One region of the Streptomyces sp. NPDC005899 genome, then DNA from elsewhere that is predicted to be linked to it. Evidence: riboswitches for the same ligand, from Rfam matches in the RefSeq annotation. Region 1 holds a riboswitch; each other region holds the start of a gene.

The links. Region 1 has a riboswitch for cyclic di-AMP ahead of ABZ371_RS22905 (LysM peptidoglycan-binding domain-containing M23 family metallopeptidase). Riboswitches for the same ligand answer to the same signal wherever they lie in the genome.
Positions count from the first base shown of each region.
Region 2: another riboswitch for cyclic di-AMP. It lies ahead of ABZ371_RS14410 (M23 family metallopeptidase); the one in region 1 lies ahead of ABZ371_RS22905 (LysM peptidoglycan-binding domain-containing M23 family metallopeptidase).
Region 3: another riboswitch for cyclic di-AMP. It lies ahead of ABZ371_RS05630 (transglycosylase family protein); the one in region 1 lies ahead of ABZ371_RS22905 (LysM peptidoglycan-binding domain-containing M23 family metallopeptidase).

Region 1 covers NZ_JBEXWB010000235.1:139-4,330, forward strand. Annotated here, with positions in the region: gene ABZ371_RS22900 (SGNH/GDSL hydrolase family protein) at 1-815, opposite strand, end outside; gene ABZ371_RS22905 (LysM peptidoglycan-binding domain-containing M23 family metallopeptidase) at 1,012-1,938, opposite strand; cyclic di-AMP (ydaO/yuaA leader) riboswitch at 1,941-2,101, opposite strand; gene ABZ371_RS22910 (tyrosine-protein phosphatase) at 2,528-3,337, shown strand; gene ABZ371_RS22915 (DUF6126 family protein) at 3,451-3,624, opposite strand; gene ABZ371_RS22920 (XRE family transcriptional regulator) at 3,682-4,192, opposite strand, start outside.
Region 2 covers NZ_JBEXWB010000100.1:11,983-16,174, forward strand. Annotated here, with positions in the region: gene ABZ371_RS14405 (pitrilysin family protein) at 1-1,286, shown strand, start outside; cyclic di-AMP (ydaO/yuaA leader) riboswitch at 1,525-1,692, shown strand; gene ABZ371_RS14410 (M23 family metallopeptidase) at 1,706-2,476, shown strand; gene ABZ371_RS14415 (GntR family transcriptional regulator) at 2,727-3,431, shown strand; gene ABZ371_RS14420 (HPr family phosphocarrier protein) at 3,627-3,908, opposite strand; partial or broken gene ABZ371_RS14425 (GNAT family N-acetyltransferase) at 4,072-4,192, shown strand, end outside.
Region 3 covers NZ_JBEXWB010000024.1:22,237-26,428, forward strand. Annotated here, with positions in the region: gene eno (phosphopyruvate hydratase) at 1-878, opposite strand, end outside; gene ABZ371_RS05630 (transglycosylase family protein) at 1,205-1,903, opposite strand; cyclic di-AMP (ydaO/yuaA leader) riboswitch at 1,904-2,072, opposite strand; gene ABZ371_RS05635 (transglycosylase family protein) at 2,363-3,418, opposite strand; gene ABZ371_RS05640 (cytochrome P450) at 3,524-4,192, opposite strand, start outside.

The DNA.
Region 1 (4,192 bases):
AGGTCGGGCCGCTTGGCCGCGACGTGGTCGCCGGACGACTCGCCGCGGATCCGGCGCCCGATCCAGGGGACGAGGTACTCACGTGCCCAGAGGATGTCGTCACGCCGCACTTCGAGCGTCCCGCGCTGCACCTGCGGGGGCCACACCTGGTCGGGGTCGGCCGGCACCTCGATGCCCAGGACCTGGGCGGCACGCAGTGCGACCCGGGTGTGTCCCTCGGCCGAGAGGTGCAGCCGGTCGGTGTCCCAGGCACGCCTGTCCTGGACGGACCGCAGGGACCACAGGTCCAGGACCGGGCAGTCGTAGCGGTCGGCGATGGAGCGGACGTGGGCGGTGTACGTGGCGATCTTGCCGCGCAGGTGCCGCAGCACCGGGATGCCACGGGTGTCGAAGCCGGTGGTGACCATCACGGTGCCGACCGCCCGCGTGAGGTCCGCGACCGCGCGCTCGAAGCGTTCGGCCACGTCGTCCGGGTCGGAGCCCGGCCGGATGATGTCGTTGCCGCCCGCGCAGAAGCTGACCAGGTCGGGGGCCAGTTCCTTGGCGCGCGGCACCTGCTCCGCGACTATCTGGTCGAGGAGGCGCCCGCGTACGGCGAGATTGGCGTATCGGAAATGCCCGTGCGGGTCGTCCACCGGTCCGGCCGCCGCGTCGGGTACCGGGAGCTGGTCCGCGAGGAGGACGGCGAAACGGTCCGCCCAGCCGACCAGTCTCCCGTCGGGGCCGGGGTCTCCGACGCCCTCGGTGAAGCTGTCGCCAATCGCTGCGTACGACCCGATGATGCCTCGTTGTGTGTTTCTCGAATCGTCTGCCACAAGGGAATATCCTGCACCCTCGAATGTGACCTACGCGACCGTAATACGGGGTTGACGGGTGGTGAGATAGACCACCCGGTCAGATTTTGGTAAAGCCGGAATAAGAAGAGGGGCGGTGCGCCGCCGCGCACCGCCCCTCTTCCCTGCCGTTCTGCCGGACCACTGCCCGACACGGCCGCCACGCCTCGCGGCTGCGTCAGATGGAGACGCCGTGCGAGCGCAGGTAGGCGATCGGGTCGACGTCCGAGCCGTAGCCCGGGCCGGTGCGGACCTCGAAGTGGAGGTGCGGGCCGGTGGAGTTGCCGGTGGAACCGGAGAGGCCGATCTGCTGGCCGCCGGTGACGGTCTGGCCGGCCGAGACCTCGAGCGAGGACAGGTGGGCGTACTGGGAGTACATGCCGTCGCTGTGCTGGATGACGATCTCGTTGCCGTACGCACCGCTCCAGCCGGCCGAGACCACGGTGCCGGGGCCGATGGACCGGACGCTCGTGCCGGAGGCCGCCTGGAAGTCGGAGCCGGTGTGGTAACCGCTGGACCAGCTGGAACCGGCGGCGTGGTACTGGGTGGTGACGCCGGCGCCCGCCACCGGGGTGGTGTAGCCGGAGCCGTTGCTCTCGTCCGTCGCCGCGGAGGCGGCGGTGGCGTCGGCGGTCTTCTCCGCCGGGGCGGCGGCCTTGGGCGCCGCGGCCTTCGGGGCGGGCTCGGACGGAGCCGGCTTCGCGGGCGCGGCCTTCTCGGCGGGGGCCGACGCCTTGGCGCCGAGGATCAGCTTCATGCCCGGGAGGATCAGGCTCGGGTTGTCGCCGACGACCTCGCGGTTGTCCTTGTACAGCTTCTGCCAGCCGCCCTCGACCTTCTGCTCGGCCGCGATCTTCGACAGGTAGTCACCGGAGACCACGGAGTAGGTCGTGGGGGCGCTCTGCTTCTTCGCCACCGACGCGGTCGGGGCGGCCTGGGCCGCCGCGGCTGCCGGCTTGACGGCCGGGGCGGCCTGCTCCGCCGCGTTGGCGCCCGTGGCGCCGATCAGCGGAAGGGCGAGGACGGCGCCGCCGGCCCCCGCGGCGATGACGCCACGCGAGATCGGCCCGGTCTTCGTACGGCGGTGCTTACCCTTTGCGGGCATGGTGCTTTCCTCTCCGGCGCCTGCGAGGTGAGCTGTCGGGTGCGGACTGGAGATGCCCGGCCGCGGTGGACGCGACTTGACCCCGAGCCGTCCCGGATCCCTCCGGTCGGCGGCTTACCTGGTTCCCCCGCTCCTGCCACACGTGAGTCGGTGCGGATTCCGGGCGGCGGCAGGATTAGGCGTTCCGTCCGGATTGACGGTGACCGTAAGCGAGTCGGGACGTGGGGAACAAGCCGTCTCCCGCCGACCGGAATGAGCGCTTCATTTCCGCTTCCGAATTCCGGTCACACTCCGTGGATTACCGATCTTGGCTTTCCGCGCGGCATCGGGAATACCCGTCCGCAGTTCCGCCACACACCGTCACGGATATGATCCCGGTCACCTGGGGCCACCCATCTCCCGCATAAGAACGGCATGTTCTACTAAAAGCACCAATACGGACATGTCGCACGCGGCCTTCAGACGCTCCGGACCGGGAGGCCGTGCGCGGGCCGAGGTCACCAAGTTGCTGGATGCACCCATGTCGTATCGTCGCGAGCGTGCCCTTCGCCGGCGAGCGGCGCCGGCGCCAGACACTTCAGGAGTCCTTGTGACGCAGCTGCCAGAGGTTCCGCCGACGGACATCGAACTCACGGGTGTCCGCAACTTCCGCGACGTGGGCGGTCTGCCGACCGTCGACGGCCGGAGGGTGCGCCTCGGGCGCCTCTACCGCAGCGGTCACCTGGCACACGCCACCGAGGCGGACGCCGCGTTCCTCGCCGGCCTCGGCCTGCACACGGTGTTCGACTTCCGCAACGCCGCCGACCGCAAGCTCGACGGAGACGATGTGGAGTTGCCGGGCGTCCGGAATGTCAGCATTCCGCTCTCCGACCCGGCCGACGGCGCCGAGTTCTGGCGCCTGGTGCGGGACGGGGACATCCAGCAGCTGCGCTCGATCCTCGCCGACGGCAAGGGCACGGCGCGCATGATCGCCTCGTACCGGGCCATCATCACGGACCGCACCGCCGAGCACAGCCGCGTGCTGCACGCACTGGCACGGGACAGCGTGCCAGCGCTCATGCACTGCGCCGCCGGCAAGGACCGGGCCGGGCTGTCGATCGCCGTCTCGCTGCTGGCCGTCGGTGTGGAGGAGGAAGCCATCGAGGCGGACTACCTCAAGTCCAACGACGCGCACCGCCGCTACCGCATCAAGCGCAGCGACACCTCGTCCGTGGGGATGTCGCAGGAGGTGCTGGAGCTTCTGAATCCGCTGTTCGGCGCGCACCCGGAGTACCTCGCCGCCGCCTTCACCACGATCCGGGAGACCTGGGGCAGCACGGACCGCTACCTCCAGGAGGGCCTGAAGCTGTCCGCGGAGACCCGCGAGAGGCTGCGTGAACGGCTCCTCGAGGACGCGTAGGGAACACATCGCTCCCCCGGTCCGCACCGCGCACCCTGTCGGCGCCGAGCCCCGATCCGCCCGTCGTCCGCCTGTGCTCGCGCTCAGGCGGCGGCCGGTCGGGGCCGGCCCGGTCAGCCCTTGCCCGCCACGGTGAACAGGAGGAAGAGGAACGCGGCGACGACGTGCCCGGCCACCAGGTAGGCGAACAGCCGGATGATGACGCCCCGGGGCATCTTGCGCTCCTGGGTGTCCTGCCCCTGCGGCCGGCGCGGCGTCAGTGGGTCGTAGTGCTCCGAGTCGGACATGGGGTTCCTTCCTTGCGGCCACGTGGCCGGGGGCTTCCGGGCGGGGCCCGTCGGAGGTCAGAAGCGCTGGGGTCCGCCGCCCAGGCACAGTTCGGCGGTGGGGCTCTGCAGCAGCGTGTGGACGAAGAGGAGCTGGGCACCCCCGCGGGCGAGTGCCGCGATCCGGTGCGGCGTGAGCGAGTCGAAGTGCGCGCTGTCGCCGGGCCCGAGGTCGTGCACGGTCTCGCCGAGCACGACCCTCAGCCGGCCGTCCAGGGCGTACAGCCACTCCTCGCCGGGATGGACGCGGACCAGGTCGCCCTGGGTGCCGTACGGCACGTGGACCCGCAGCGCCTGCATGGCGCGGCCGGAGCCGCCCGCCTGGCGGTACAGCCAGCCGTCGGCCTCGGCGCCCGCTCCCCCGAGCGGTCCGCCCCGGACGATCGCGTCACGTTCGGGCGGCATCTCACCGAGCAGCTCGGAGACCGTCGTACCGTAGATTCTGGCGAGGCCGAGCAGCATGGGCAGCGAAGGCTGGCGGTTGCCGGTCTCCAGCCGGGACAGGTGGGCCGGGGAGAGCCCGGCCCGC
Region 2 (4,192 bases), on a different contig from region 1:
GCTGCCACCGCCCCGGCCAGCAGGTCGTCGCCGTGGAGATCTTCCTGGACGCGCCGCTGGACGCCGAGCCGGAGGGCCTGGACGGCGTCGCCACGATCATGGCGCGAGCGCTGTCCGAGGGCACGGACAAGCACTCCGCGGAGGAGTTCGCCGCCGAGCTGGAGCGCTGCGGCGCCACCCTGGACGCGCACGCCGACCACCCCGGCCTCCGTGTGTCCCTGGAGGTCCCGGTGTCCCGGCTGGCCAAGGCCCTCGGGCTGGTCGCCGAAGCGCTGCGCGCCCCGGCCTTCGCCGAGAGCGAGATCGAGCGCCTCGTCGGCAACCGGCTCGACGAGATCCCGCACGAGCAGGCCAATCCGGCCAGGCGCGCCGCCAAACAGCTCTCCAAGGCGCTCTTCCCGGCCACGGCCCGGATGTCCCGTCCGCGCCAGGGCACCGAGGAGACGGTGCGCCGGATCGACGCCGCCGCCGTGCGCGCCTTCTTCGACGCGCACGTCCGCCCCTCCACGGCGACGGCCGTCGTCGTCGGCGACCTCACCGGTGTGGACCTGGACGCGCTGCTGGCCGAGACGGTCGGCGACTGGTCGGGCGACGCGGGCCGGGCGCGTCCGGTACCGCCGATCACCGCGGACGACACCGGGCGGGTCGTCATCGTGGACCGGCCCGGCGCCGTACAGACGCAGCTGCTGATCGGCCGGATCGGTGCGGACCGGCACGACAGCGTGTGGCCGGCCCAGGTGCTCGGCACGTACTGCCTCGGCGGCACCCTCACCTCGCGGCTGGACCGGGTGCTGCGCGAGGAGAAGGGCTACACCTACGGGGTCCGGGCCTTCGCGCAGGTGCTGCGTTCGACGGCGCCCGGCTCGTCCTCCGGGGCGACCGGGGCCGCGATGCTCGCCATCAGCGGTTCCGTGGACACGGAGTCCACCGGTCCGGCGCTCCAGGACCTGTGGACGGTCCTGCGGACCCTGGCGGCCGAGGGACTCACCGACGCCGAGCGGGAGACCGCCGTGCAGAACCTCGTCGGGGTGGCCCCGCTGAAGTACGAGACGGCCGCCTCCGTCGCGGGGACCCTCGCCGACCAGGTGGAGCAGCACCTGCCGGACGACTACCAGGCCCGGCTGTACGCGCGCCTGGCCGAGACCGGCACCGTGGAGGCGACCGCCGCGGTGGTCAACGCCTTCCCGGTGGACCGTCTGGTCACCGTCCTCGTCGGGGACGCCGCGCAGATCGCGGATCCCGTCAGGGCGCTGGGCATCGGTGAGGTGTCGGTCGTCAGCGGCTGACCCCTCCGGGCTGACGGGACGGCAGAAAGGGGGCGGGCCCCGGCGAGAGGTGCTCGCCGGGGGCCGCCCCCTTCTGTCCGTTCCTTCCACCCGCTCCCTTTTGTCCGTCTTGAAGGCGTCCGGTGCTGTATGCCCTGTGGGATGTGTGACACGAGGCCGTGTCCGTTTGGTGATCGACAGGGGTCCGGCCTAGCGTCGATCCGGCTGTCCGTCGGACATCTGCCGCGTCCGCGGCGCCGGGCAGCCATCGCCGAGTCCCCGTCAGGCGCGAGCCTGGGGAGCCGGGGACCCACGCAGTCCCTGGGGTGAATCGGATGCCCGTGTCTCACGAGAGGTGCGGGGACCCGTAGGAGACCTTCCTGCTCCGAACCCGTCAGCTAACCCGGTAGGCGAGAAGGAAGGAAAGGATCAGCCCCTCAATGCCGTTCACCCGTGCCACCGGGAAGCACCGTGCCCCGAGCCGCCTGTCGCGCCACAGTGCCCGGGCCGCCGGCATCGCTGCCCTGGCCACCGCCGGCGTCATGGGCGCCACGGCGTCCCCCGCCCTCGCCGCGGAGGCCGAGGCGCCCTCCGTCAGCGACACCGGGCTCACCCAGGCCACTGCCATCGGCACCACCCTCGCCGGCCGGATCGCCGCCCAGGCCGAGGCCCAGCGGCACCAGGCCGACGTCGCGGCGAAGGCCAGGGCGGAGGCCGAGGCGAAGCGCAGGGCCGAGGCCCGCGCCGCGGAGGCGCGTGAGGCGAAGGCGCGGGCCGCCCGCGCCGAGGAGCGTGCCAGGCTCAACGCCTTCCGTCTCCCGGTCGCAGGCTCCTCCGTGACCACCGGCTACCGGTCCGGTGGCGCGCTCTGGTCCTCCGGGAGCCACTCCGGTGTGGACTTCCGCGCGGCCTCCGGCAGCTCCGTCGTCGCGGTCGGCGCCGGTACGGTCGTCGAGGCGGGCTGGGGCGGTGCGTACGGCAACAACATCGTGCTCCGGATGACGGACGGCACGTACACCCAGTACGGCCACCTCTCCTCGATCGGCGTCTCCGTCGGGCAGAGCGTCACCTCGGGCCAGCAGATCGGCCTGTCCGGCTCGACCGGCAACTCCACCGGTCCGCACCTGCACTTCGAGGCGCGGACGACGCCGGAGTACGGCTCGGACATGGACCCCGTCGCCTACCTCCGTGCGCACGGCGTCATGCTCTGACGGCTCCGGCAGCCCTGACGGGTCCGGCATCGCCCGGCACCGCGTCCGCCCTCCAGGCCCCGGCATCCCGCCGGGGCCTTCGGCGTGCCCGGCCGGCGGAGTGGGTCTCGGCCGGCGGCCGAGTCGTACGGCGGGCAGCGAATACAAATGAATTCCGGCTCTCCGTCGGAAATCGCGATGGATTGCAATAGAGTCACAGAACAGGCGTCGGTCGGCCGCGTTCCGCGGGGATCAAGACGGAGGTTCGGACATGCGCATTCCCGCGCATTCGGTATGCACGGCGGTCCGTGACGACATCGTCTCAGGTGTCTTCGAGCGCGGCAGCCGCCTGACCGAAGAGGTGCTCGCGCGCCGCTACGGCGTCTCCCGCGTCCCGGTGCGGGAGGCGCTGCGGACGCTGGAGTCCGAGGGGTTCGTCGTCACCCGCCGGCATGCCGGAGCCTGCGTGGCCGAGCCGACGGAGCAGGAGGCCGCCGACCTGCTGGAGATCCGGATGCTCCTGGAGCCGCTGGGCGCCGCCCGGGCGGCGCAGCGCCGGACCGAGGCGCACCTCAAGGTGCTCCGCGGCCTGGTCAGGCTCGGTCAGGAGCGGGTGCGGCGGGGCGAGGGGGAGGATCTGCGCTCGCTGGGCGGCTGGTTCCACGAGACGCTGGCGCAGGCGTCCGGGAGCCCCGCCCTGATCGCGCTGCTCACCCAGCTCCGGCACAAGATCGCCTGGATGTACACGGTGGAGCGGCCGGTCCGCCCGGCCGACTCGTGGGCCGAGCACGGCGCCATCGTGGACGCCGTGGCCCGCGGTGACGTGGAGAGGGCGAGGCTGCTCGCGGCCCGGCACGCGGAGCAGGCCACCGCCGCGCACCGGTTGCGCCGCACGGACCGGGCGGCGCGCGGGGCGGGAGCGGCGAGGGTGAGTACTTCGCAACATGCCGTAAACACCGCAGGCGTGCGCCATTAACAAAGGCGCCGTATACAAAGAAGGTAATGCGCGCAGGGCTTTCTTTTCGCTGCCCGATCGCGCTATTCATGCCTTTCGGTACCTGCGTTCCCCTTGGGGAATTCGGGAGTGCTTCCGGGAACGGCGGAGCCGCGGCTCCCCGAAGGGGTGCCGCGGCTCGGGCGCTCGATGCGGTCCCGGTGGGAACCGGCCGGTTCAGACGGTCTCGGGAAGCTCCTCGAGACCCTCGGCGACCAGCTTCGCCAGGCGGTCCAGGGCGGCCTCGGCGTTGTCGGCCTCGGAAGCCAGCACGATCTCCTCGCCGCCCTGGGCGCCCAGGCCGAGCACCGCGAGCATGGAGGCCGCGTTGACCGGGTTGCCGTCGGCCTTGGCGATCGTCACAGGAACGCCGGAAGCCGTGGCGGCACGGACGAAGATGGAAGCGGGGCGGGCGTGCAGGCCCTCGGTCCAACCGACGTTGACGCGGCGCTCAGCCATGGTTCTGCCCTTCACGTATCAATGGGTTGTCTAGACCAGTGTCTCATGCGGCGCATGCTGCCGTGCCCGGCTACGGCGCGTCGCCCACCGCCGGGCGACATCACCCAGCGTGCCCCGCCCCCGGACCCGCCGCGACCGGTGTGCCGGGTCGTAGGCTCTGTCCATGGAGCCGACCCCGGAGCAGAGTCCGCACTACGCGTACCCCGACCACTGGGAGGCCGACGTGGTGCTCCGGGACGGTGGCACGGCGCGCATCCGGCCCATCACCACGGACGACGCCGAGC
Region 3 (4,192 bases), on a different contig from region 1:
CCGGCCCAGTCGTCCTCGTACAGCGGGTCCTCGATGGAGACCAGGGGGTACGCGGAGACGAGCTCCTCGTAGTACTCGGTCATCTCGGCGGCCGAGCGGGACTTGCCCTCGAACTCGTAGACGCCGTCCTTGTAGAACTCGGACGCGGCGACGTCCAGCGCGAGCGCGACGTCGCGGCCGGGGACGTAACCGGCCTCCTTGACGGCCTCGAGGATGAGGTCGAGGGCTGCGCGGTTGGACTCGAGGTTCGGCGCGAAGCCGCCCTCGTCACCGAGACCGGTGGACAGGCCCTTGGTCTTCAGGACCTTCTTCAGCGTGTGGTAGATCTCCGCACCCCAGCGCAGGGCCTCGGAGAAGGACTCGGCGCCGATCGGCGCGATCATGAACTCCTGGATGTCCACGTTGGAGTCGGCGTGCGAGCCGCCGTTCAGGATGTTCATCATCGGAACGGGCAGCAGGTGCGCGTTCGGGCCACCGAGGTAGCGGAAGAGCGGGAGGTCGGATGCCTCGGAAGCCGCGTGGGCCACGGCGAGCGAGACGCCGAGGATGGCGTTGGCGCCGAGCGAGCCCTTGTTCTCCGTGGCGTCCAGGTCGAACATCGCCTGGTCGATGAGGCGCTGCTCGGTGGCGTCGTACCCGACGAGCTCCGGGCCGATCTGCTCGATCACGGCGAGGACGGCCTTCTCGACGCCCTTGCCGTGGTAGCGGTTGGGGTCACCGTCGCGAAGCTCGATGGCTTCGAACGCGCCGGTGGAGGCGCCGGACGGAACAGCAGCACGTCCCGTGCTGCCGTCGTCGAGGCCGACCTCGACCTCGACCGTGGGGTTGCCCCGGGAGTCGAGGATTTCCCTGGCTACGACGACGTCGATGGACGGCACGAGGCATCTCCTTCTGGGATATGACACTGGATGTGCAGGGTCACTGTGGCCTTGCGACACGAGCCTAACCGGCCCGGCCCGCTCCGTCGGCCGACCGCCCGTCCCCTGGGACGAAAAAGGACCCAAGAGCCTGCATTCCGGGCGAATCTCCAGAAATTTACTGGCCAGTAACTACAAAGGTTGAACGCTCACCGGCATCGCCGGCCCTCCGCGGACCCGTGGACGCGCCCCGGCCCGGCGCACACGGGGGGTGTGAGCGCGCCGGGCCGGGGAGCACTTCGGGTGCCGACGGGCACCCTCGTCCCGGAGGGAGGAGAGCTCCGGGACTACTTCAGGTGGAGCTGCTGACCCGGGAAGATCAGGTCGGCCTTCTGGACGATGTCGTCGTTCAGCGTGAACAGCTTGTGCCAGCCGCCCTTGACGTTCTCCGCAGCGGCGATCTTGCTGAGGGTGTCGCCGGTCTTCACCTTGTACTCGCCGTCACCCTTCGCGACCTTGCCGCCGGTCGGGGTGGTGACGGTCTTCTCGGCCTCGGGGGCCGTGCGCTTCTCGCTGCGCGTGGTGGGCTGCTCGGCCTTGCGCTCCGGCGCGGCCTGCGGGGCCGTGTCGCCGTTCTTCGCGGAGCCGGTGTCGACACCCGGGTCCACGCCGTCGTTCGTCAGACCGCCGGCTCCCGCGCAGGCCCAGGCACCCGGGCCCTGCATGGCGAGAAGCTTCTCGGCGGTGGCTATCTGCTGGCTCTTGGTGGCCAGGTCGGCCCGGGAGGCGTACTGCGTACCGCCGGCGGCCGCCCAGCTGGACGCCGAGAACTGCAGGCCGCCGTAGTAGCCGTTGCCGGTGTTGATGGACCAGTTGCCACCGGACTCGCACTGCGCGACGGCGTCCCACGTGGAGACGGAGGCGGCGGAGGCGCCCGTCGCACCCATCAGCGGGACGGCGACGGCGGCGCCGGCGACTGTGGCCAGGGTGGCGACACGGACGGCCTTGGACGAGCGGCGGTGCTTGGCCTTGCTGGAAAGCAGCATGGTTCTCCTCACCGACGCCTACGAGGTGAGCTGTCGGGTTCGGGCTGTGAGTCGCCCGGTCGCCCGCTGTGGCAGGCGACTTCACCCCAAGCCGGTCCTGACCGTCTCTCGACGGCCGGGCACGGCACTTACCTGGGTCCCCCGCTCCTGCCTACGGCGCTTTACGCGTCTGTCCCCTTCGGCCGACGGCAGGATTCGGCGTGACGGTCGAAGGTGCCCGCGGTGCGAGCGGTTACGACCGTAAACACAGGCAACCCCGACATTCAAAGATGGACATAACGGGTTATCAGCGCGAACCGCCCTCGCAAGGTCAATCGTTTCCGCAGGTCGGAGGCGATCTGAGCCGAGCGGGCGGCCGTGGTGCGCCAGTTGAAGCAAAGAGACCCATGTCTCACTTACGCATAAGTGGACATAGGCCTCTGAACTACCCCCGTTTTCGGGGTGTTTTCCCGTTTTCGATCAGTCGCCGGCGGGGGACCCCGCGCCGGTCTCCGCCCCGGTCTTCGCGCTTGCCTCCGTGTCCGCGGTGGCGGAGTCCGCCGCCTCGTGGACCCCGAGGTCGAGATCCTGGCCCGGGAGGATGAGGTCGGGGTCGGAGCCCAGCTCGTCCTTGTTGGCCTCGTAGAGAGCGGGCCAGCCGCCGGGCAGCTCCTGCGCGTCGGCGATCGCCCAGAGGTTGTCGCCCTCGCGGACGGTGTACGTGCCACCGAGGCCCGCCGCCGCGCCCTTGCGCGCCTCGGCGTCACCGCGCGAGGCGTGCCGGCCGGACTCGCGGTCGCTCTCCGCACCCGTCCCGGCGCTCGCCTCGGGAGCCGGGGTGCCGCGGTGCTTGCCGCCCGTCACATCCTCGCCCCGTGCGGCTCCGGCGTCGGCGGAGGCGTCGGGCGAGGGGGTGGCGGAGGGGGACGACGCAGGAGAGCCGGCACTGCCGGACGCCTCGGCACCCGCGGCCTTGCCGCCCTCGGCACCCTCTCCGTCCCGCTCCCCCGCGCCGGCGTCACCCTTCGCGCCCGATGCGCCCGACCTGTCCGCCTTGCCGGTCCCGTCCGATGCCGCCGGCACGGACGTGTCCGAGGGACTCGCGGAGTCCGCCGGTGCGGCGCTCGGGTCACCGCCCGGGTCGACGCCCGGCAGCGAGTCGTCCATCGCCAGACCGGAGATCACCGCACAGCTGGGCCACGCCTGCGGCCCCTTGGCGTCCAGCATCTTCTCGGCGACCGCGATCTGCTGCGAGCGGCTGGCGAGGTCGGCCCGCGCCGCGTACGCCGTGCCGCCGTAGGCCGACCAGGTGTCCTGCGAGAACTGCAGGCCGCCGTAGTAGCCGTTGCCGAGGTCGGCGCTCCACATGCCACCGCTCTCGCACTCGGCGACCCGGTCCCAGGTCGACGCCTCGGCGGCGTGCGCACCTGCCGCACCGAGCAGCGGGATGGCGATGGCCGATCCCGTCACGCCCGCGGCGACGACGATGGCGGGTGCCTGACGAGGGCGACGGTGTCTGCCGTTCGCGGAGCCCATGGGATTGCCTTCCGTGTGACTGACATGTGACGGGTGAGTCGAACGGTGAACCTAGCCGCACTCGAACGTGTGTCACAAGTCGATGCAGGGGAGATCACGTGAAAGTCACGGAGTTGACAGACTGTCACCTTCGGTGCCCTTTTGTCCGGGATCGAACTCCACGGGCAGAGTGCGCAGTCCGCGCATGATGAGCCCGCCGCGCCACCGCACGTCGTCGGCTTCCGGAGCGAGCCGCAGGTCAGGAAGTCGCCTCAGCAGGGTGGCCAGCGCCGTCCGCCCCTCCAGACGGGCCAGCGGCGCTCCCAGGCAGTAGTGGATCCCGTGGCCGTACCCGAGGTGCTGATTGTCACTCCGCGCGAGGTCCAGGACGTCCGCGTCCCGGAAGCGCTCCGGGTCGCGGTCCGCGGCCGCCAGCACCACGAGGACAGGGTCCCCGACCCCGATGTCCTGCCCTCCGAGGGTCACGGGCTCGGTCGCGTACCGCCAGGTGGCCAGCTCCACCGGACCGTCGTACCGCAGCAGTTCCTCGATGCCGGTGGCCAGCAGCCCCTCCTCGCCCGCGGCGAGGGAGCGCTGCAGCCGTCCGCGCTGCTCCGGATCGCGCAACAGGGCGTAGGTGCCGTTGCCGATCAGATTCACGGTCGTCTCGAAACCGGCGAAGAGGAGGATGAACGCCATCGCCGCGGCCTCGTTCTCGGTGAGGTGCTCACCGTGGTCGCTCGCCCGGATGAGCCCCGAGATCAGGTCGTCACCGGGATCCTCCCTCTTGCGGTG